3 regions of the Kitasatospora sp. NPDC023118 genome follow, and region 2 is predicted to be linked to each of the others. Evidence: riboswitches for the same ligand, from Rfam matches in the RefSeq annotation. Region 2 holds a riboswitch; each other region holds the start of a gene.

Region 1 (5,820 bases), on a different contig from region 2:
CGCGGACGGACGCCCGGAGCAGGCGCTGACCGTGCTGGCCGGGGCCGCCGCGCGGGCCGAGGCCACCGCGGACCACGACATGCTGATGAAGCTGCCGCTGGTCCGTGCCCGGGCCCACCGCGCGCTCGGGCAGCTCGACCTCGCCGTCGCGGCCGCGGGCGACTGCGCCCGCCGGGCCGGGGAGCGCAAGCAGTACCCCAAGGAGGCCCAGGCCCACACCCTGCTGGTCGCCCTGGCCGAGGAGCTGCACGACCCGGAGCTGGCGGAGCGTAGCCGCGCCCGGCTGCGGGAGCTGCGGGCCTAAGGACCGGTCCGGAAGGACACCCGGGTGCGGTGCTCGCCGGTGCGGACGGTGAGGCCGTGTTCGGGGAGGCCGGCCGGGTCGCCGCCGTCGGCGAGCCAGGAGGCCACGGCGGAGCCGAGCAGCAGCGGGTCGAGGACGGGCTCGGCGCGGCCGAAGTCCCGTTCGGCGAGGGCCTCCAGCAGCTGGCCGGTGTGCAGCCTGAGCAGGTGGCGGGCCGGGCCGAGGGCGGCCACCGCGACGGCGAGGCCGGGGAGTTCGGCGGCGGTGTCGGCGAGCCAGTGGGCGGCGGGGTGTTCGGCGTGCGGCTCGGTGCGGGCGAGGACCTCGGCGGTGTAGCGCAGGGCGTCGCCCGGGTGGTCGTCGGTGAGCGCGTGGAAGCCGCGCGGGGCGGGGTCGTTCGGGTCGAAGGGGTAGCGCCGCAGGCTGACCTCCGTCCCCTCGCTCTTGCCCTCGACGTCGTACGCGGTGGGCCGGTCGGTGCCGCCGGGGCGCGGGACGGGCTTGGGGTAGGGCGGAAGGACGGGTTCGCCCTCGGGTTCGTCCAGGCGCTCCAGGAAGGAGTAGAGCAGCGGGCGCAGCAGCCGGGCGGATTCGCCGCGGTGGGCGAGCGAGCGGTCCGTGATGTCGCTGAGGTCGGCCGGGTCCCGGGCCAGGGCCTGTTCGAGCTGGGCGGCGAGGTCGCCGTCCGGGTCGAGGACGGGCGCGGCCTGGCCGAAGGCGTAGCTGGGGGAGTGCGGGTCGAGTTCGGCGGCGCCGGTGGCGACCAGCAGGGTGCGGCGGCCCAGGGCGGCGCCGTAGACGGAGACCGAGCCGTGGTCGCCGATCAGGCAGTCGGCGGCGACCAGCGCGGCCTGCCAGCCCTGGTGCGGCGGGATCAGCCGCAGACCCATCCGGCGGGCGTCGTCGAGCAGGGCCTCGGGGTCGTGCCGGCTCCAGATGTTGGGGTGCAGCACGACGGCCACCGTGTACTCGTCGGCGGGCAGCCGGCGGACCAGGCGGCGGGGCAGGTCGGGGCGGCGGCCGAGTAACGAGTGCCCGCTCCAGGTGGAGTTGACGACGACGAGCCGGCGGCCGTCGACGGCGCCGAGTGCGGCGCGGTAGGCGTCCCGGGAGCGTTCGCTGCCGAGGATCCGGTCGAAGCACGGGTCGCCGACCACCCGGGCGACGTCCAGGGCCTCGGGGCAGGAGACCCGCAGCCGATCCAGCTGCTCGGGGTGGGAGAGGCCGAGGACGTCCACGAACACCCGCCCCCGGTGGGTGAGTTCGTTGCGGGACAGGCCCGCGGCGCTGACCGTGTCGCCGGTGGACTCGGTGACCAGGCGGTTGTAGCCGGCGCCGTGCGGGAGAACGACCAGGTGGGCGTCCAGCCGGTGCATGGAGGCGTGGACGGCGCAGGCGACGGCCAGGTCGAAGCGGCGGCGGACGGCGTCCTCCCACTCCAGCACGGTGTAGCCGGGCAGGCCGCGCAGGTAGTCGGTGAGGCCGCGGTCGGCGAAGGCGGAGCCGGGGTTGACGGTGAAGTACCGTTCGATGCCGTCCTGGTTCAGCAGGGTGAGGACGTCCAGGACCCGGGTCGCCGAGGTGAGGGTGCGGGCGACCGCCAGCACGCGGGCCTTGACCGGGCGGGTGTTCCAGCGGTCGGCGGGCCAGACGTGGGGGTGGGACGGCACCTCATGATCGTACTCATCCGGGCCGCTCCCGGGGTGCCCCTTGCGAGAGACGGCCGGGCCCGAGTGTCGGTCAGCCCGCCGCTGCGGTGGGTTCGTGGTGCTCTCCGGCGGCGCACTCGTCGAGGAGGGGGCGCATGCTGTTGTCCGCGAGCCGGTAGCGCACCACGCGTCCGTCCTTGTCCCCGGTGACCACGCCCGCCGTGCGCAGCAGTCGCAGGGCTTGGGAGACGGCGGGGTCGCGCATGCCGGTGGCAACCGCCAGGTCGGTGACGGCGAGCGGGCCGGCTCGGTGCAGGGCGAGCAGCAGGGCGAGCCGTCCGGGGTCGGCGAGCAGGGAGAACCGCTCGGCCCAGGACCGGACGTGCGCGGTGTCGCCGATCGCGGCGATGGCCTCGCAGACCCGGTGGCCGTCGATGGTGCGGTGGCCCGCGCGGTCGGCCGGTACGAGATGCATGCGGACATTCTTGCAGGCAGTGGCCTGTGATCCTGGACACCTGCACAGGTGCGCAACCTTGCGAGGGTGGTGCCGGAGCCCTACGGTGTTCCCCGCCGTGGTGCTCGGGAAGACCGGTGACGGAACCTCAGGGGTCCCAGTCCGGAGCGGCCCTCGCCACTGTGATCGGGGGAGAGTTGTCCGTACCCACGTGCCACTGGGCGCCTCGTGCGCTTGGGAAGGCGGGTCCGGAAGCCCCGTAAGCCAGGAGACCGGCCACGGCATCTCACGAAGTCATTCCACGAGGTGCTGGAGCGTGATCCGAAGATGACCCTGCCCGAAACCGCCGCGCCCGTCGAGGCGGCCCCCTCCGTCCTGCCCACCTTCAGATGGAAGCGCGAGGACACCCTCCGCACGGCCGGGTTGATGGGGGTGATCCTGGCCATGCACGTGGTGGCCTTCGGGACGCTCGTCTTCCTGGTCGCGCCGCACAACTACGCCGTCGGCACCCAGGTCTTCGGGGTGGGCCTGGGCATCACCGCGTACACCCTCGGCATGCGGCACGCCTTCGACGCCGACCACATCGCGGTGATCGACAACACCACCCGCAAGCTGATGGCGGACGGCAAGCGGCCGGTCTCGGTCGGCTTCTGGTTCGCCCTCGGGCACTCCTCGATGGTGGTCATCATGGCCGCCCTGGTGGCGGGCGGCGCGCAGCTGGCGAACACGCTGATGGACGACGACTCGGCCACCCACAAGTGGCTCGGGCTGGTCGGCACCACGGCCTCCGGCGCCTTCCTCTACCTGATCGGCGCGCTCAACCTGGCGGCGCTGCTCGGCATCCTCAAGGTGTTCCGCTCGATGCGGGCCGGGAAGTACGACGAGGCTCAGCTGGAGGAGCACCTCAACTCGCGCGGCCTTATGGCCCGGGTGCTGAACCGGGCGACCCGCTCGATCACCCGGCCCGGGCAGATGTTCCCGGTGGGCATGGTGCTGGGCCTGGGCTTCGACACCGCGACCGAGGTCACCCTGATGGTGATGGCCGGCTCGGGTGCGGCGGCCGGGCTGCCCTGGTACGCGATCGTCTGCCTGCCGCTGCTGTTCGCGGCGGGGATGAGCCTGTTCGACACCCTGGACGGGACCTTCATGAACTTCGCGTACCAGTGGGCGTTCTCCAACCCGGTGCGCAAGGTGTACTACAACCTGACCATCACCGGGCTGTCGATCGCGGTGGCCTTCATCATCGGCACCATCGAGCTGGTCGGGGTGCTGCACGAGAAGCTCGACCTGACCGACCCGGTCACCGGGTTCATCGCGGACATCTCGCTGGACAACGTCGGGTACGCGATCGCCGGGCTGTTCGTGGTGGTGTGGGCGATCGCGATCGCCTACTGGAAGCTGGCCGGGGTCGAGAAGCGCTGGACGCCCGCGGAGTAGCCCGTCGGTCACGCTGCCGCGAGCAGCAGCGTGCCCGCGACGGCGAGCCCGGCGCCGACCACCTGGACCGGGCGCAGCCGCTCCTTGAGCACTCCGCGCGCCAGCAGCGCGGTGACGACGGGGTAGAGCGAGGCGAGCACGGCGGCCACCGCCGCCGAGCCGCTGTGCGAGGCCATCGCGTACGTGGCGTTGCCGGCGACGTCGGCCAGCCCGACGGCGGTGAGCAGGGGCAGCCGGGCGCGCAGCTCGGGCAGCAGCCCGGAGGTGTCGGTACCGCGCAGGCCGATCAGCAGCGCGGTGCCGCCGACGGCGACGTTGACGAGCCGCTGGACGCACAGCATGAGCAGCAGCCCTCCTCCGGCCGAGGCCTGGGCGAGCAGGGCCATGTTGGTGCCGAAGCCGAACGCGGCGGCCAGGGTGAGCAGCAGGGCCGTACGGGCGGCGGTCGGCCCGCCGCGCTCGGGGCCGCCGGCCAGCACCACGCCCGCCACGGCCACCGCGATCCCGGCCACCTGGCCGAGACCGGGTCGCTCGCCGAGCGCCAGCCCGACGCCGACCGGCACCACGACGCCGACGGTGGCCAGCGGGGACACCACGCCCATCGGGCCGAGCGCGAGCGCCCGGTAGAAGGCGAGCATCGCGAACGGGCCGATCACCCCGGCGGCGACGGCGTACCAGAGGGCGGGGGAGGCGTCCGCCCAGCCGCCGGTGGCCAGGACCGCGAGGAGGAGGACGACGGTGGCCGCGGCCTGGGAGATGACCACGACGGCGAGTGCGGGCAGTCTGCGGGTGAGGACGCCGCCGCCGAAGTCGCCCAGGCCGGTGAGCAGACTGGCGCAGAGGGCGAGCAGGACGGTCACTGGAGGTGCCAGGAGATCGAGGACAGCACAATGCACTCCGAAGTACAGTCGGATGGACTCGTTGCCGAGAAGGCAGCGTAGTTCACCAAGTTGGACTTCGCCGAACAATATTCTGCACTTTCCGTACTGTGGACACCGGAGGACTGCCCGCGTGCCGGACCCCGACCTCGTCTCCCAGGCCCTCGCCCGGAACCTCAAGCGGCTGCGCGCCGAGCGCGGCCACACCCTGGACGCCCTCGCCGCCCGATCCGGGGTGAGCCGCGGCATGATCGTCCAGATCGAGCAGGGCCGCACCAACCCGAGCGTGGCCACCGTGGTCCGGCTCGGCGACGCGCTCGGCGTCTCCATCGCCACGCTGCTCGACTACGAGGAGGGCCCGGACGTCCGGATCATCCCCGGCGACCAGGCCGTGCCGCTCTGGACCGGTGTGAGCGGCGGGACCGGCACCCTGCTGCACGGGATCGAGGCGCCCGGGCCGCTGGAGCTGTGGGAGTGGCGGATGGAGCCGGGCGAGGAGTACTCCTCCGATCCGCATCCGGCCGGGACGGTGGAGATCGTCCGGGTCGACGAGGGCGAGCTGACCCTGGTGCACGACGGTACGGACCACCCGGTACCGGCCGGCAGCACGGTCTCCTTCGACGCCTCGTACGCGCACGTCTACCGCAATGCGGGGGAGCGGGCGCTGCGGCTGACCATGGTGGTGTCGGTCCCGCCGCCGCGCTGAGGCCGCTTCCGTACGCCGAAACGGCGCCTCCCCCGGGCGGGGAGGCGCCGTTTCGTTCGTCGTCAGTGCCGGTCGCCGTACCGGCGGCGGAACTGCTCGACCCGGCCGGCGGTGTCGAGCGCCCGGGACTGGCCGGTGTAGAAGGGGTGGCTCGCCGAGGAGCTCTCGACGCCGATCACCGGATAGGTGCTGCCGTCCTCCCACTCGACGGTGCGGTCACCGGTGACCGTCGTGGGGGTCCCCCGGCCGAAGGCCGGGGTGAGGAAGGCGAGGCCGCCGACCTTGTCACGGAAGGCGACCGGGCGGTAGCCGGGGTGGATTCCGGACTTCCTGGCTGGGCTCCGCCGGGTGGTTGCGGTGCGTTCGTTCAGCGCTCTTCGCGGAAGTCGACG
Region 2 (5,820 bases):
GCCGTCGAACCCGCCGCCGTGGCCCGCTACTTCGCCCCGCTCGGCGAGCGCGAGCTCGGCCTCGCCGCCACCACACCCCTGGAGCGCTGGTGACCCACAGCATCGGATTCATCGGACTGGGCAACATGGGCGGCCCGATGGCCGCCAACCTGGTCAAGGCCGGGCACCGGGTGACCGGCTACGATCTGGTGCCGGAGGCGTTGCGGCAGGCGGAGGAGGTCGGCATCCGCCCGGCGCAGTCCGCGGCCGAGGCGGCGAGCGAGGCCGACGTCGTCATCAGCATGCTGCCGGCCGGCCGCCACGTCCTGGCCGCCTACGCGGAGCTGCTGCCCGCCGCCAGCCCGGGAACGCTCTTCGTCGACTGCTCCACGATCGACGTCGCGGATGCCAGGGCGGCGCACGAGCTCGCGGTGAACGCCGGGCACCGCGCGGTGGACGCGCCGGTCTCCGGCGGGGTGGTCGGCGCGACGGCCGCGAGCCTCACCTTCATGGTCGGCGCGGAGAAGGAGCAGTTCGAGAGCGCCCGCCCGGTGCTGGAGGCGATGGGCCGCAAGGTGGTGCACTGCGGCGCGGCCGGCGCGGGGCAGGCGGCGAAGATCTGCAACAACATGATCCTCGGCATCTCGATGATCGCGGTCAGCGAGGCGTTCGTCCTCGGGGAGAGCCTGGGGCTCAGCCACCAGGCGCTGTTCGACGTCGCCTCGACGGCCTCCGGCCAGTGCTGGGCACTCACCACTAACTGTCCGGTCCCCGGACCGGTGCCGGCCAGTCCGGCGAACCGCGGGTACGCGGCCGGGTTCTCCGCCGCGCTGATGTCCAAGGACCTCGGACTGGCCGCCGGGGCCGCCGAGGCGGCGGGCCTGCCCACCGAGCTCGGACGCAGGGCAGCGCAGTTGTACGCGGACTTCGCGGCGGCCGAGGGTGCGGGCCTGGACTTCTCGGCGATCATCACCACTTTGAGGGAGGGCGGCAAGTGACCGGTTACGAGACGATCCTGGTCGAGCGCAAGGGACGGGTGGGGCTGATCACGCTCGACCGGCCGAAGGCGCTCAACGCGCTCAACACGCTCCTGATGAACGAAGTCGTCGCGGCGGCAACGGACTTCGACCGGGACCCGGACATCGGCTGTCTGGTGGTTACCGGCTCGGACAAGGCCTTCGCGGCCGGCGCCGACATCAAGGAGATGCAGCCCCTCGAGTTCGTCGACGCCTACCTCGGCGACTGGTTCGCCGCCTGGGACCGCTTCGCCACCCTGCGCAAGCCGGTCGTCGCGGCCGTCGCCGGCTACGCGCTGGGCGGCGGCTGCGAGCTGGCGATGATGTGCGACATCCTGCTGGCGGCGGACACCGCGAAGTTCGGACAGCCGGAGATCAAGCTCGGCGTCATCCCGGGCATCGGCGGCTCGCAGCGGCTGACCCGGGCGGTCGGCAAGGCGAAGGCGATGGAGCTGTGCCTGACCGGCCGGATGATGGGCGCCGAGGAGGCCGAGCGGGCCGGCCTGGTCTCCCGCATCGTCCCCGCCGACCAGCTGCTGGCCGAGGCCCTGGCCACCGCCGAGACCGTCGCGGCGATGTCCACCCCGGCGGCGATCATGCTCAAGGAGGCCGTCAACCGGTCGTACGAGACGACCCTCGCCGAGGGCGTCCGCTTCGAACGCCGCCTCTTCCACGCCACCTTCGCGACGGCTGATCAGAAGGAGGGCATGGCGGCCTTCGCGGAGAAGCGCCCGCCGGAGTTCCACAACCGCTGACGGCACCCGCGGTGCGCCGCCCTTCGTCCGGGGCGGCGCACCGCCCGTCAGCTCTCCGACCGCCGGAGCAGGTAGGTGTCCATGATCCAGCCCTTGCGCTTGCGGGCCCGCTCGCGCAGCTCGCGGATCCGCGGGGCGGCCTCGGCGAGCGGGCCGGCGACGAGGATCTCGTCAGGGGTGCCGAGGTAGGCGCCGTAGTGGATCTCCAGCCCCTCCGGGTCGATCTCGGTGAAGGCCGCCCGGCCGTCGAGCATCACCACCACGTCGTCCACGCCGTCGGGGAAGCCTTCGGCCAGGCGGCGGCCGGTGGTGATCTGGACCGGGCGGCCGACCCGGGTCAGCGTGGTGCGGTGACGGGCGGCGAGCGCGGAGACGCTGCTGATGCCCGGGATCACCTCGTAGTCGAACGCGACGGTCCCCCGGGCCCGGACGTCGGCCACCACGGCGATGACGCTGTCGTAGAGGCTCGGGTCGCCCCAGACCAGGAACGCCCCCGTCTCGCCCTCGCCGAGGTGTTCGGCGACCAGCCGCTCGACCAGGTCGGCACGGCGGCCGCGCCAGTCGTCCACGGCTGCCGCGTACGCGGGGGTGGTGCGGTCCCGCTCCGTGTCCGGCACCTCGACCACGCGATGTCCGGGCTGCCCGTGTTCGGTCAGGATCCGGCGACGCAGTCGGATCAGGTCCTGCCGTTCCTCGCTCTTGTCGAGGATGAAGAAGACGTCCGTGCGGGCGAGCGCCTTGACCGCCTGCAGGGTGAGGTGGTCGGGGTCGCCCGCGCCGATGCCGATGACGAGGATGTGCCGCATGGGAGGCATTCTGCCGCCCGCTCCGCTGCGGTCCCGTCCGACAGGCGGGGTGTGCCGGCGAACCTCGTTGGGTCCGCCGTGATGTGACGCACGATCCCTTGACCCGATCTTTTCCGTTTCGCCATGATGAGCCGTCACGTTGTGACTCCGTCGATGGGGGAAGTCCGGTCCGAGTCCGGCGCTGACCCGCAACGGTAGGCCGCCGACGTCATGTCGGTGGCGAGCCCGAGTACCCGTCGGCGGGGATGTGTCGTCCCCTCCTCCCGTCGTGGTCTGCGGGCCGGAGCTCCGAGGGCTGCCCGGCGTGTTGCCGACGTCCTCCGGGCCCCTGCGTCCAGGCCCGGAAAGGCACCCATGCCCGCGCTCCGCCGCACCCTCGGTCTGCTCGCGATACCCGCCCTGGCGCTCGCCACCGCGCTCCCGGTGGCGACCGCCGCCCACGCCGACACGACGTCCTCCCGGACCGTTCGTCCCGACGCCGCCGCGGGCGGCTGGCTGGCCCGCCAGCTCGTGGACGGCGACCACTTCGAGTCCGTCTTCAACGGCACCACCTACCCCGACCAGGGCCTGACCATCGACGCCGTGCTGGCGTTCGCCGCCTCGCACAGCTCCGACGAGGCTGCCGCGAAGGCCACCGCCTGGCTGGCGAAGCCCGAGATCATCTCCGGTTACCTGGGCGACGGCACCACCGAGGCCTACGCGAGCGCCACCGCGAAGCTGCTGCTCGCCGTCGAGGTACGCGGAGGGAACCCGGCGTCCTTCGGGGGCGTCGACCTGCCGGCCCGGCTGCGCTCGCTCCAGACCGCCGAAGGACGGTTCTCCGACCGCTCGCAGTGGGGCGACTACAGCAACGCCTTCGGCCAGTCCCTCGCCCTGATCGCCCTGCACCGCACCCCCGGCGGCGCCCCCGCCGAGGCCGTCGACTTCCTGGCGAACAGCCAGTGCGTGGACGGCGGTTACCCGGTCTCCTTCGGCCAGCCCACCTGCACCAGTGACCCCGACGCCACCGCGCTCGCCGCCCAAGCCCTCGCCGCCACCGGCCGCACCGCCAAGGCGGACACCGGCCTCACCTGGCTGACCTCCCACCAGAACGCCGACGGCGGCTTCGCGGCCGCCGGGGCGACCGCCTCCAACGCCAACACCACCGGCCTGGCCACCCAGGCACTGCTCGCCGGTGGGCGCCTCGGTGCCGGCCTCAAGGGCTGGAGCCGGCTGGTGAAGTTCCAGCAGGGCTGCTCCGCCGACCCGGCGGTGCGCGGCGCGGTCGCCTACGACGCATCCGGCTTCAACGCGGGCAACGGCGCCCGGGCCACCGCGCAGGCCGTCCTCGGCCTGGCCGGCACCCCGCTGGCCACCCTCTCTGCCGCCGGGGCGCGCCCGGACGCACCCACCCTGGCCTGCCCGGCCCCGGCCACCCGCTGACACGTCGAACCCCTGATCCCACGAGGAGAGTTCCGATGACCGACACCCCCAGCCCGGCCCGACCGGCCCGCCGCACGCTCGGGTCGATCGCCGCGGCCGCGGCCCTCACCGCCGGCCTGCTCGGCGTCTCCGCCGTCCAGGCCCCGCAGGCCCGGGCCGCCGCCTGCGACGGCACCACCGGCGTCACCGTCGTGGTCGACTTCACTGCCGTCGGCGGCGGCATCGAGACCGGCTGCGCCCCCGGCGACCCCGCCAACGGGCTCGCCGCGCTCACCGGCGCCGGGTTCTCGTACGCCTTCCACCCCCGCTTCCCGGGCTTCGTCTGCAAGATCAACGCACTGCCCGCCACCTGCACCAACCCGACCGGCAGCGCCTACTGGTCGTACTGGCACGCCCAGCACGGCGGACCGTGGTCGTACAGCAGCCTGGGCGCGGGCAGCTACAACCCGGCGCCCGGCGACGTCGAGGGCTGGTCGTTCGGCGCCGGCGCCCAGCCGGGCATCACGGCCCCCTGACACGTGGCAAGCCGGCGCCCGGGCTCCATGAGGGAGGACGGGGCGCCGGCGTCCCGGGCTCATCCGTCGTGGGACGCTTGCCGTCGTCGGACGAGGTGACCGACGAGCAGCACAGTGACGACCGCAGCCACGGTGAACAGCAGGGTGTCGGCCACGATTCCCGAAGTGGTCAGCCACGCTGGTTCATTGCCGTCCGGCAGGCTCGTCCCGGCGAACAGCCCACCGACTTCGGTCAGCAGCTCTCGTACGAGGTAGACGGCAGCCAGTTACGGCGAGCCCGACGGGCAGGGTGAGGACGATCGACGCGAGGTAGAAGCGTCCGTTCTCCGTCAGCCCGCCCTGAGTGGCCAGGGCGGCGATCAGGGCGACGAAGCAGCCCGCCGCCCACCTGGAAGCACTCATCGGTACCCATCCCCCTGTTGTGCGGCCCGGGCGCGGAGCCCCCGGGCCGTCGTGATTCGTCCGGTGCCGACGCGGATCGACCGGCGATCGGCCGCGCCCGTGCGGTCAGCTGCCGTAGCGCAGCGACACGGTGTCGCCGAGGTGGACGGTGCTGGCCCGGGTGGCGGCCGTGGCGGTGGCGCCGTCCAGGCTGACCTTCCAGGTGGAGGAGCCGCTGTTGGCGGTGCCGTTGAGCGCGGTGACGGTTCCGCCGCCGGTGGACGGGGTGACGGAAGTGACGCAGCCGCCGGGAACGGCAGTAGCCGCCGCGTCGAGGACGTCACCGAGGGTCGCGGTGGTGCCGGTCGGAGCGAGGGTGACGGCGCAGACCTTGAGGGCGCCGGTGCCGTCGTCGACGACCAGGGCGAGCTTCGCCGCGGTGCCGGCGGTGAAGCCGGTGGTGGCGGCCCACGTCGGTTCGCCGGCGGCGGTCGGGGTGGGCGGGGTGGCGGTGAACCCGGCGCCGGCGACGGCGCGCAGGCCGTCGACGGAGGCGTAGGGGGACGGAGTGGTGTCGGTGGGCAGGTACTTGAAGCCGCCGCCGGGCTTGAACTGCTGGGCGATGAGGAAGTCGATCGGGGTCTTGCCGGTGCCGCTGGTGAAGTCGGCTCCCTGGGGGTTGATGCCGCAGGCGTTGAGGCCGGACACGGCCCAGCCGTTGGAGTCGGTGTTCACACCGAACATGGCGTTGAAGGCGCCGGAGGAGGCGAGCTTGCCCTTGAGGAAGTTCTTGGCGGCGACGATCGCGGGATCGGTGTTGGGCACGCCGGCGGCGCACAGCGAGGCCATGGCGGCGCCGGTCATGTCGATGTCGCTGCCCTGCGCGAGCGCGGTCGGGTCGCCGGCGGCCTTGCTGTAGTTCCAGCCGCCGTCGTTGTGCTGGTTG
Region 3 (5,820 bases), on a different contig from region 2:
GTTGTAGCCCTCGACCAGCGCCACACCCGCCGCCACCCCGAGCGCCCAGTTGCGCCCGCGCAGCAGCAGGAGCCCCGCGACCAGGTACAGCAGGCCGTAGTTGAGGCTTCCGGTCTCGGCGTCCACCGAGGTCCCGCCGTAGTAGAAGATGCCCTTGAGGTACGTGGCGAAGCCGACCTGGCCGAAGCAGTTGTACGCCGCCCAGCCGAGCAGCACCACGCCCCAGCCGATCGCCAGGCCACCGGCCCCACGCATCGGACGCGTCTGTGTCATCCCCTACCCCGCCCCTTCGACCCTATCCCGACCCCACCCAGCCCTCGGTTTCGCCGCCACAGGATGCCACACGGCGCAACTGACCCGGAATTCCACCCGTTCGACGAATCCCGAGGAATCCCGGCGGACCTCGCCGGACCTCGCCCGCCCTCAGCGGACGTGCAGCCCACCCCAGTCGATGCTCCCGCCGGACGAGCCGGAGCCACCGGTGATCGCCAGCGGGCTGTGATAGGTGGCGTTGACGTCCGCGCCGGAGTTGCGCGGCTGGTCCGGGGCCAGGTTGTTCGCGGTGAGCGACTGCCCCCAGACCGTCCAGATCGTCCAGGGCGTGCGCCGCAGGGTGTCCGGCTGGCGGGAGTTGACGGGCACGGCGAAGGACTCGGCCAGCATCCGCGGCTTGTCGTAGGCGGCGAGCCCGTCGTAGTAGCGCTTGGTCCACACCTCGCCGGTGCCGATCGGGTGCGCCGGACTGCCGCTGTAGTCGTCCACCCCGACCACGTCGACGTACTGGGCGCCCGGGTAGTAGTCCCACGGGTCCACGCCCGGGGCGCCGTCCCAGGACACCGGCGTCCAGACGAACAGCAGGTTGTGCAGGCCCCTGGTCTCCACCAGGTACTTGTAGGTGATCTTCCACAGCGCCTGGTAGTCGGCCGGCTTCTGGCCCGCCCACCAGAACCGGCTGGAGCAGTCCTGGACGTTCATCTCGTGGTACGGGCGCAGCAGCACCGGCACGTCGTGGGCGGCCAGGTACTCCAGGTGGTCGGCCAGGTAGGACAGGTCGGTGATCAGCGCGCGGTACTCGGGAGTGTCGTGCGCGGCGTCCACGACCCGGCCGAACCAGCCCGGGTCCTTGGCCGCCGGGGAGTTCGAACAGAGCACCCGGTCGAAGGACTTGACGTCCGATCCGGGGTAGGGCTCGTGGAAGGACATGCCGACGATCCCGGCCGGGGCGCCGCCGTTGTCCGGCAGTTCGGTGCTGCTGCCGTCGCAGTTCTGCTGGACGCCGGAGCTGCCGTAGGTGCCGTCGTCGGCGCGCGGGTGGCCGGACCAGACGGCGGTCATCAGGTCGACGGCGTCGTCGGTGTACTGCCAGCCGGTCCGGCAGGTGGGCCAGCGGCCGGCCGAGTAGGAGCGCGGGTTGCCCACGCCCCAGGCGTTCTGGCCGTAGCCGGGGCCGAGGTCGGTCTCCAGGAAGCCGGGCAGCCTGCCGGTGATGTCGGCGGCCTTCTTGTAGTAGTAGCCGACCTGCTTGGTGCCCCGGTAGTCGCCGTACTCGGGGTTGTTGCGCTCGTTGTGCGCCTCGACGTGCTGGCCGATCACCGTGCCGCCGCTCTGCCCGGTGCGGGCCTGGCTCTCCAGGTCGGCGAGGAACTGCTGGACGGCGCGGGCGTTCGGCGAGGCCTGCGGGTCCCGGGCGAGCAGGTCCCGGCCCACGTCCGGCGGCAGGGTGCGTCCGGGGGCGCCGACCGACACCGGTACCCGCGCGGGCTGTTCGCCGTCGGCCCGGTCGTCCCGGCCCAGCAGCGCGAAGGTGCCCGCGACGACCACGATCCCGGCCGCGGCCAGGACGGCCGGCTTGCCGCGCAGGGCACTGGGCAGGGCCACGACCGCTCCTCCGGTTGCTTGCCGGTACCGACCCCCACGGACGCAACCGGAACACACGTACGAATGACTCCCGAGAGCCTGCCACACTCCCCCGGTCCCGGCGAACGGATCCGCCGGCACCAGGGTGTCACGACAGGTCAGCCGGCCGGGGTGGCCGCCGGTGTGCCCTGCGAACCGGGCGTGGCGGAGCCCGCCGCCTTGGCCCGCCGGAGCAGCTGGCCCTTCACGTGCTCGGCGAAGCCGGAGGCCGCCGCGGTCGCGGTGGCATCGGGGGCGTTTCCGCCCTTCGCCGAACCCTCGACGGTGAAGTAGGCGTACCGGCCCAGGCTGCCGTGCGTGCTGGTGCAGCCGGGGTTGGCGCAGAACGCCGGGGCGCCGGCCGCGGGAAGGCCCTTGAGCTGGCCGGCGTAGTTCTTCATCGCGGTCTCGGCCTGGATCTTGTGGTCGAAGACCGCGACACCGACGGTCACCGCGCTGTCGCCGGAGACGTACGTCGCCCGGAGCACCTTCTGGCAGCCCTGGTCGCCGAGGATCTTGCCGAGACCGCCGGTGGTGGAGTTGCCGTCCCAGCAGGGCTGGTCCAGCGAGACCACGGTCCGGTTCCAGGTCGCGCCGCTGACCGTCACCTGCATCGCGGAGAACAGCGCCCCCGCGTCCTGCGGCGCCGGGTCGGTGGCGGCTTCCCAGATCGGCTTCGACGGGTCGTCCGTCTGGCCGCCCGGGGTCGCGCTCGCGCTCGACGGCCCGGGGGTCGGCTTGCCCGAGGCGGACACGGTGGTGACCGGACCGCCGCCGGCCTTCTTGGTGTCGTCCTTCTTGCCGAGGAGCATCACGCCGCCCGCGGCCAGGCCACCCACCAGGACGACGGCGGCCACGATGCCGATGACCCTCATCCGGCGCTTGCGCTTGCCGTCAGCCTCGTTGCGGTCCGCCAGCGCCTCCCAGTTCGGCTCGACGCGCTGCGGCGGCACGGGCTGCTGGGGCGGCTGCTGCTGCCACTGCGGCTGAGGGGCCGCCGGCTGCACCGGCTGGGGCTGGGGCTGCGGCTGTACCGGCTGGGGCTGCGCGACCGGCTGGGGCTGCGGCTGCGGTACCGGCGGGACCGGCTGCGAGAGCGGCTGCGCGGACGGCACCACCGGCCCGTACGAGGCCGGCGGCGGGCCGAAACCGCCGCTCGGCGGCGGCACCGGACCCGGCACCGCCGACTGCTGATTCTGTACGCCCCCCGGCCCGGCGGGAGGCGTTCCCTGCGGCCCGTGCCCAGGTACGCCGGTTCCGTCGCTCATGCGCCCAGATCGTAGGGCATCCCCCCGACCGTCGATCCGTCCGGTGACCATTCCGTGCCGAAACCAGGACGCGGGCGTGCGGATCCGACCCGCCCGAGGCGCGGATCCGGGCGCCGGACGGGCACGAACCGCCACCCGCCCCAGTACCGCCGGTCATCGCGCCAACACACCACGCCGCACTACATGTGGTGCCGCATCAGTGAGACACCACTACATGTATGCTCACTCCTGCTGTCGATGCAGGGGAACCCGGCGGGAATCCGGGACTGCCCCGCAGCGGTGTGCGGGCGGCTCCAGCAGCCGTGTCCGCGAGTCCGAGTACCTGCCGACCGCGTGCCCACGGCCCTCCCGCAGAGGCCGCGCCAGCACCAGCAGTACACCTCCGGGCCTCGCGGGCGGGCCGGGGAGACACCGTCGCGCGACGCCGTTTGCGTTCGCGCCGTGCTCCCCTGCCCAGACCGGTCCGGTGCCACCCGATCACCGCCGCCGATCGCCGCCAGGAGAGAGCGCCTTGACCACCGCTGCCTCAGCCACCCTGCCCGCCCAGGGCTCCGGTACCGCCTTCACCGACCCGACGGTCTCCGACCCCGGCGGAGCGCTGCTGCGGCTTCTCACCGACCGCAGCGCCGACCTCACCGAGGTGGACCCCGGCCATGTCGCCGCCGCCGCGCTGCGCGGCCGCCACGCCGGCTCGGACTTCGCCGAGCTGCGCGGGCTGGCCGTGGACGCCGCCGCGTCGATGATCGCCGAGGACCCCCAGTACTCGAAGCTGGCGGCCCGTCTGCTCGCACTGGAGATCGTCGACGAGGCGAACAGCCAGGGCGCGGTCTCCTTCTCCGCCTCGATCGCCGTCGGCCACACCGAGGGCCTGATCGGCGACACCACCGCGGCCTTCGTCGCCAAGCACGCCGCCGCCCTGGACGCGCTGATCGACACCGCCGGCGACGACCGCTTCGAGTACTTCGGTCTGCGCACCGTGCAGTCCCGCTACCTGCTGCGCCACCCGATCACCCGCAAGGTGATCGAGACCCCGCAGCACTTCCTGCTCCGCGTCGCCTGCGGCCTGGCGGTCGGCGACTCCGAGCAGTCGGTGCGCGAGGTGGCCGAGCTGTACGGCCTGATGAGCCGCCTGGAGTACCTGACCTCCTCGCCGACGCTCTTCAACTCCGGCACCCGGCACCCGCAGATGTCGAGCTGCTACCTGCTCGACTCCCCGTTGGACAACCTGGACTCGATCTACAACCGCTACGCGCAGATCGCCCGGCTGTCCAAGCACGCCGGCGGCATCGGCCTGTCCTACTCGCGCATCCGCTCGCGCGGCAGCCTGATCCGCGGCACCAACGGCAAGTCCAACGGCATCGTCCCGTTCCTGCGCACCCTCGACTCCTCGGTCGCCGCGGTCAACCAGGGCGGCCGGCGCAAGGGCGCGGCCTGCGTCTACCTGGAGACCTGGCACGCCGACATCGAGGAGTTCCTGGAGCTGCGCGACAACACCGGTGAGGAGGCGCGCCGCACCCACAACCTCAACCTGGCGCACTGGATCCCGGACGAGTTCATGCGCCGGGTCAACGCCAACGCCGACTGGTCGCTGTTCTCCCCCGCCGACGTGCCCGAGCTGGTCGACCTGTGGGGGGCTGACTTCGACGAGGCCTACCGCAAGGCCGAGCAGGCCGGCAAGGCCGTCCGCACCATCCCGGCGCAGACCCTGTACGCCCGCATGATGCGCACCCTGGCGCAGACCGGCAACGGCTGGATGACCTTCAAGGACGCCTCCAACCGCGCCGCCAACCAGACCGCGCTGCCGGGCCGCACGGTGCACTCCTCCAACCTGTGCACCGAGATCCTGGAGGTCACGGACGACTCCGAGACCGCCGTCTGCAACCTCGGCTCGGTCAACCTCGGCGCCCACGTCGCTGCCGGGGCTTCCGCCGACGACCTGCTCGGCGCCATGGACTGGGAGCGGCTGGACGCCACCGTCCGTACGGCCGTGACGTTCCTCGACCGCGTGGTGGACATCAACTTCTACCCGACGGTTGAGGCCGGGACCTCCAACTCCCGCTGGCGGCCGGTGGGCCTCGGCGTGATGGGCCTGCAGGACGTCTTCTTCAAGCTGCGGATCGACTTCGACTCGGCCGAGGCCGCGCGGCTGTCCACGCTCATCGCCGAGCGCATCATGCTCACCGCCTACGAGCGCTCCGCCGACCTGGCCGAGCAGCTGGGCCGCCACGAGGCCTACGGCGAGACCCGCGCCGCCCGCGGCGAGCTGCACATCGACCACTTCCCGACGGCCGCCCCGCAGTGGGCCGACCGCTGGACGGCGCTGCGCGCCCGCATCGCCGTCACCGGCCTGCGCAACTCGCTCCTGCTCGCGATCGCCCCGACCGCGACCATCGCGTCCATCGCCGGCGTGTACGAGTGCATCGAGCCGCAGGTGTCCAACCTGTTCAAGCGCGAGACCCTGAGCGGGGAGTTCCTCCAGGTCAACCCGTACCTGGTGCGCGAGCTCAAGGAGCTCGGCGTCTGGGACCAGCAGACCCGCGACGCCCTGCGCGACGCCAACGGCTCGGTGCAGGAGTTCAACTGGCTGCCGGAGGAGGTCCGTTCGCTCTACCGGACGGCCTGGGAGCTGCCGCAGCGCGCGCTGATCGACCTGGCC

Evidence for each region. Region 2 has a riboswitch for cobalamin ahead of ACZ3UD_RS20080 (peptidase). Riboswitches for the same ligand answer to the same signal wherever they lie in the genome.
Region 1: linked by a shared signal. The riboswitch ahead of nicT (Nickel transporter NicT) and the one ahead of ACZ3UD_RS20080 (peptidase) in region 2 are both predicted to bind cobalamin.
Region 3: linked by a shared signal. The riboswitch ahead of ACZ3UD_RS07870 (ribonucleoside-diphosphate reductase subunit alpha) and the one ahead of ACZ3UD_RS20080 (peptidase) in region 2 are both predicted to bind cobalamin.

Annotation. Positions count from the first base shown of each region.
Region 1 covers NZ_JBVHHW010000013.1:29,634-35,453, forward strand. Annotated here, with positions in the region: gene ACZ3UD_RS18385 (AAA family ATPase) at 1-304, shown strand, start outside; gene ACZ3UD_RS18390 (hypothetical protein) at 301-1,974, opposite strand; gene ACZ3UD_RS18395 (ArsR/SmtB family transcription factor) at 2,045-2,428, opposite strand; cobalamin riboswitch at 2,510-2,702, shown strand; gene nicT (Nickel transporter NicT) at 2,735-3,844, shown strand; gene ACZ3UD_RS18405 (EamA family transporter) at 3,853-4,704, opposite strand; gene ACZ3UD_RS18410 (helix-turn-helix domain-containing protein) at 4,856-5,428, shown strand; gene ACZ3UD_RS18415 (type B 50S ribosomal protein L31) at 5,491-5,799, opposite strand; gene rpmG (50S ribosomal protein L33) at 5,796-5,820, opposite strand, start outside.
Region 2 covers NZ_JBVHHW010000014.1:133,856-139,675, reverse strand. Annotated here, with positions in the region: gene ACZ3UD_RS20100 (enoyl-CoA hydratase/isomerase family protein) at 1-93, shown strand, start outside; gene mmsB (3-hydroxyisobutyrate dehydrogenase) at 90-977, shown strand; gene ACZ3UD_RS20090 (enoyl-CoA hydratase) at 974-1,750, shown strand; gene cobF (precorrin-6A synthase (deacetylating)) at 1,798-2,556, opposite strand; cobalamin riboswitch at 2,691-2,811, shown strand; gene ACZ3UD_RS20080 (peptidase) at 2,911-3,978, shown strand; gene ACZ3UD_RS20075 (flagellar hook-length control protein FliK) at 4,014-4,493, shown strand; gene ACZ3UD_RS20070 (prenyltransferase/squalene oxidase repeat-containing protein) at 5,001-5,820, opposite strand, start outside.
Region 3 covers NZ_JBVHHW010000004.1:353,791-359,610, forward strand. Annotated here, with positions in the region: gene ACZ3UD_RS07855 (hypothetical protein) at 1-273, opposite strand, end outside; gene ACZ3UD_RS07860 (glycoside hydrolase family 26 protein) at 424-1,878, opposite strand; gene ACZ3UD_RS07865 (hypothetical protein) at 2,016-3,164, opposite strand; cobalamin riboswitch at 3,383-3,508, shown strand; gene ACZ3UD_RS07870 (ribonucleoside-diphosphate reductase subunit alpha) at 3,700-5,820, shown strand, end outside.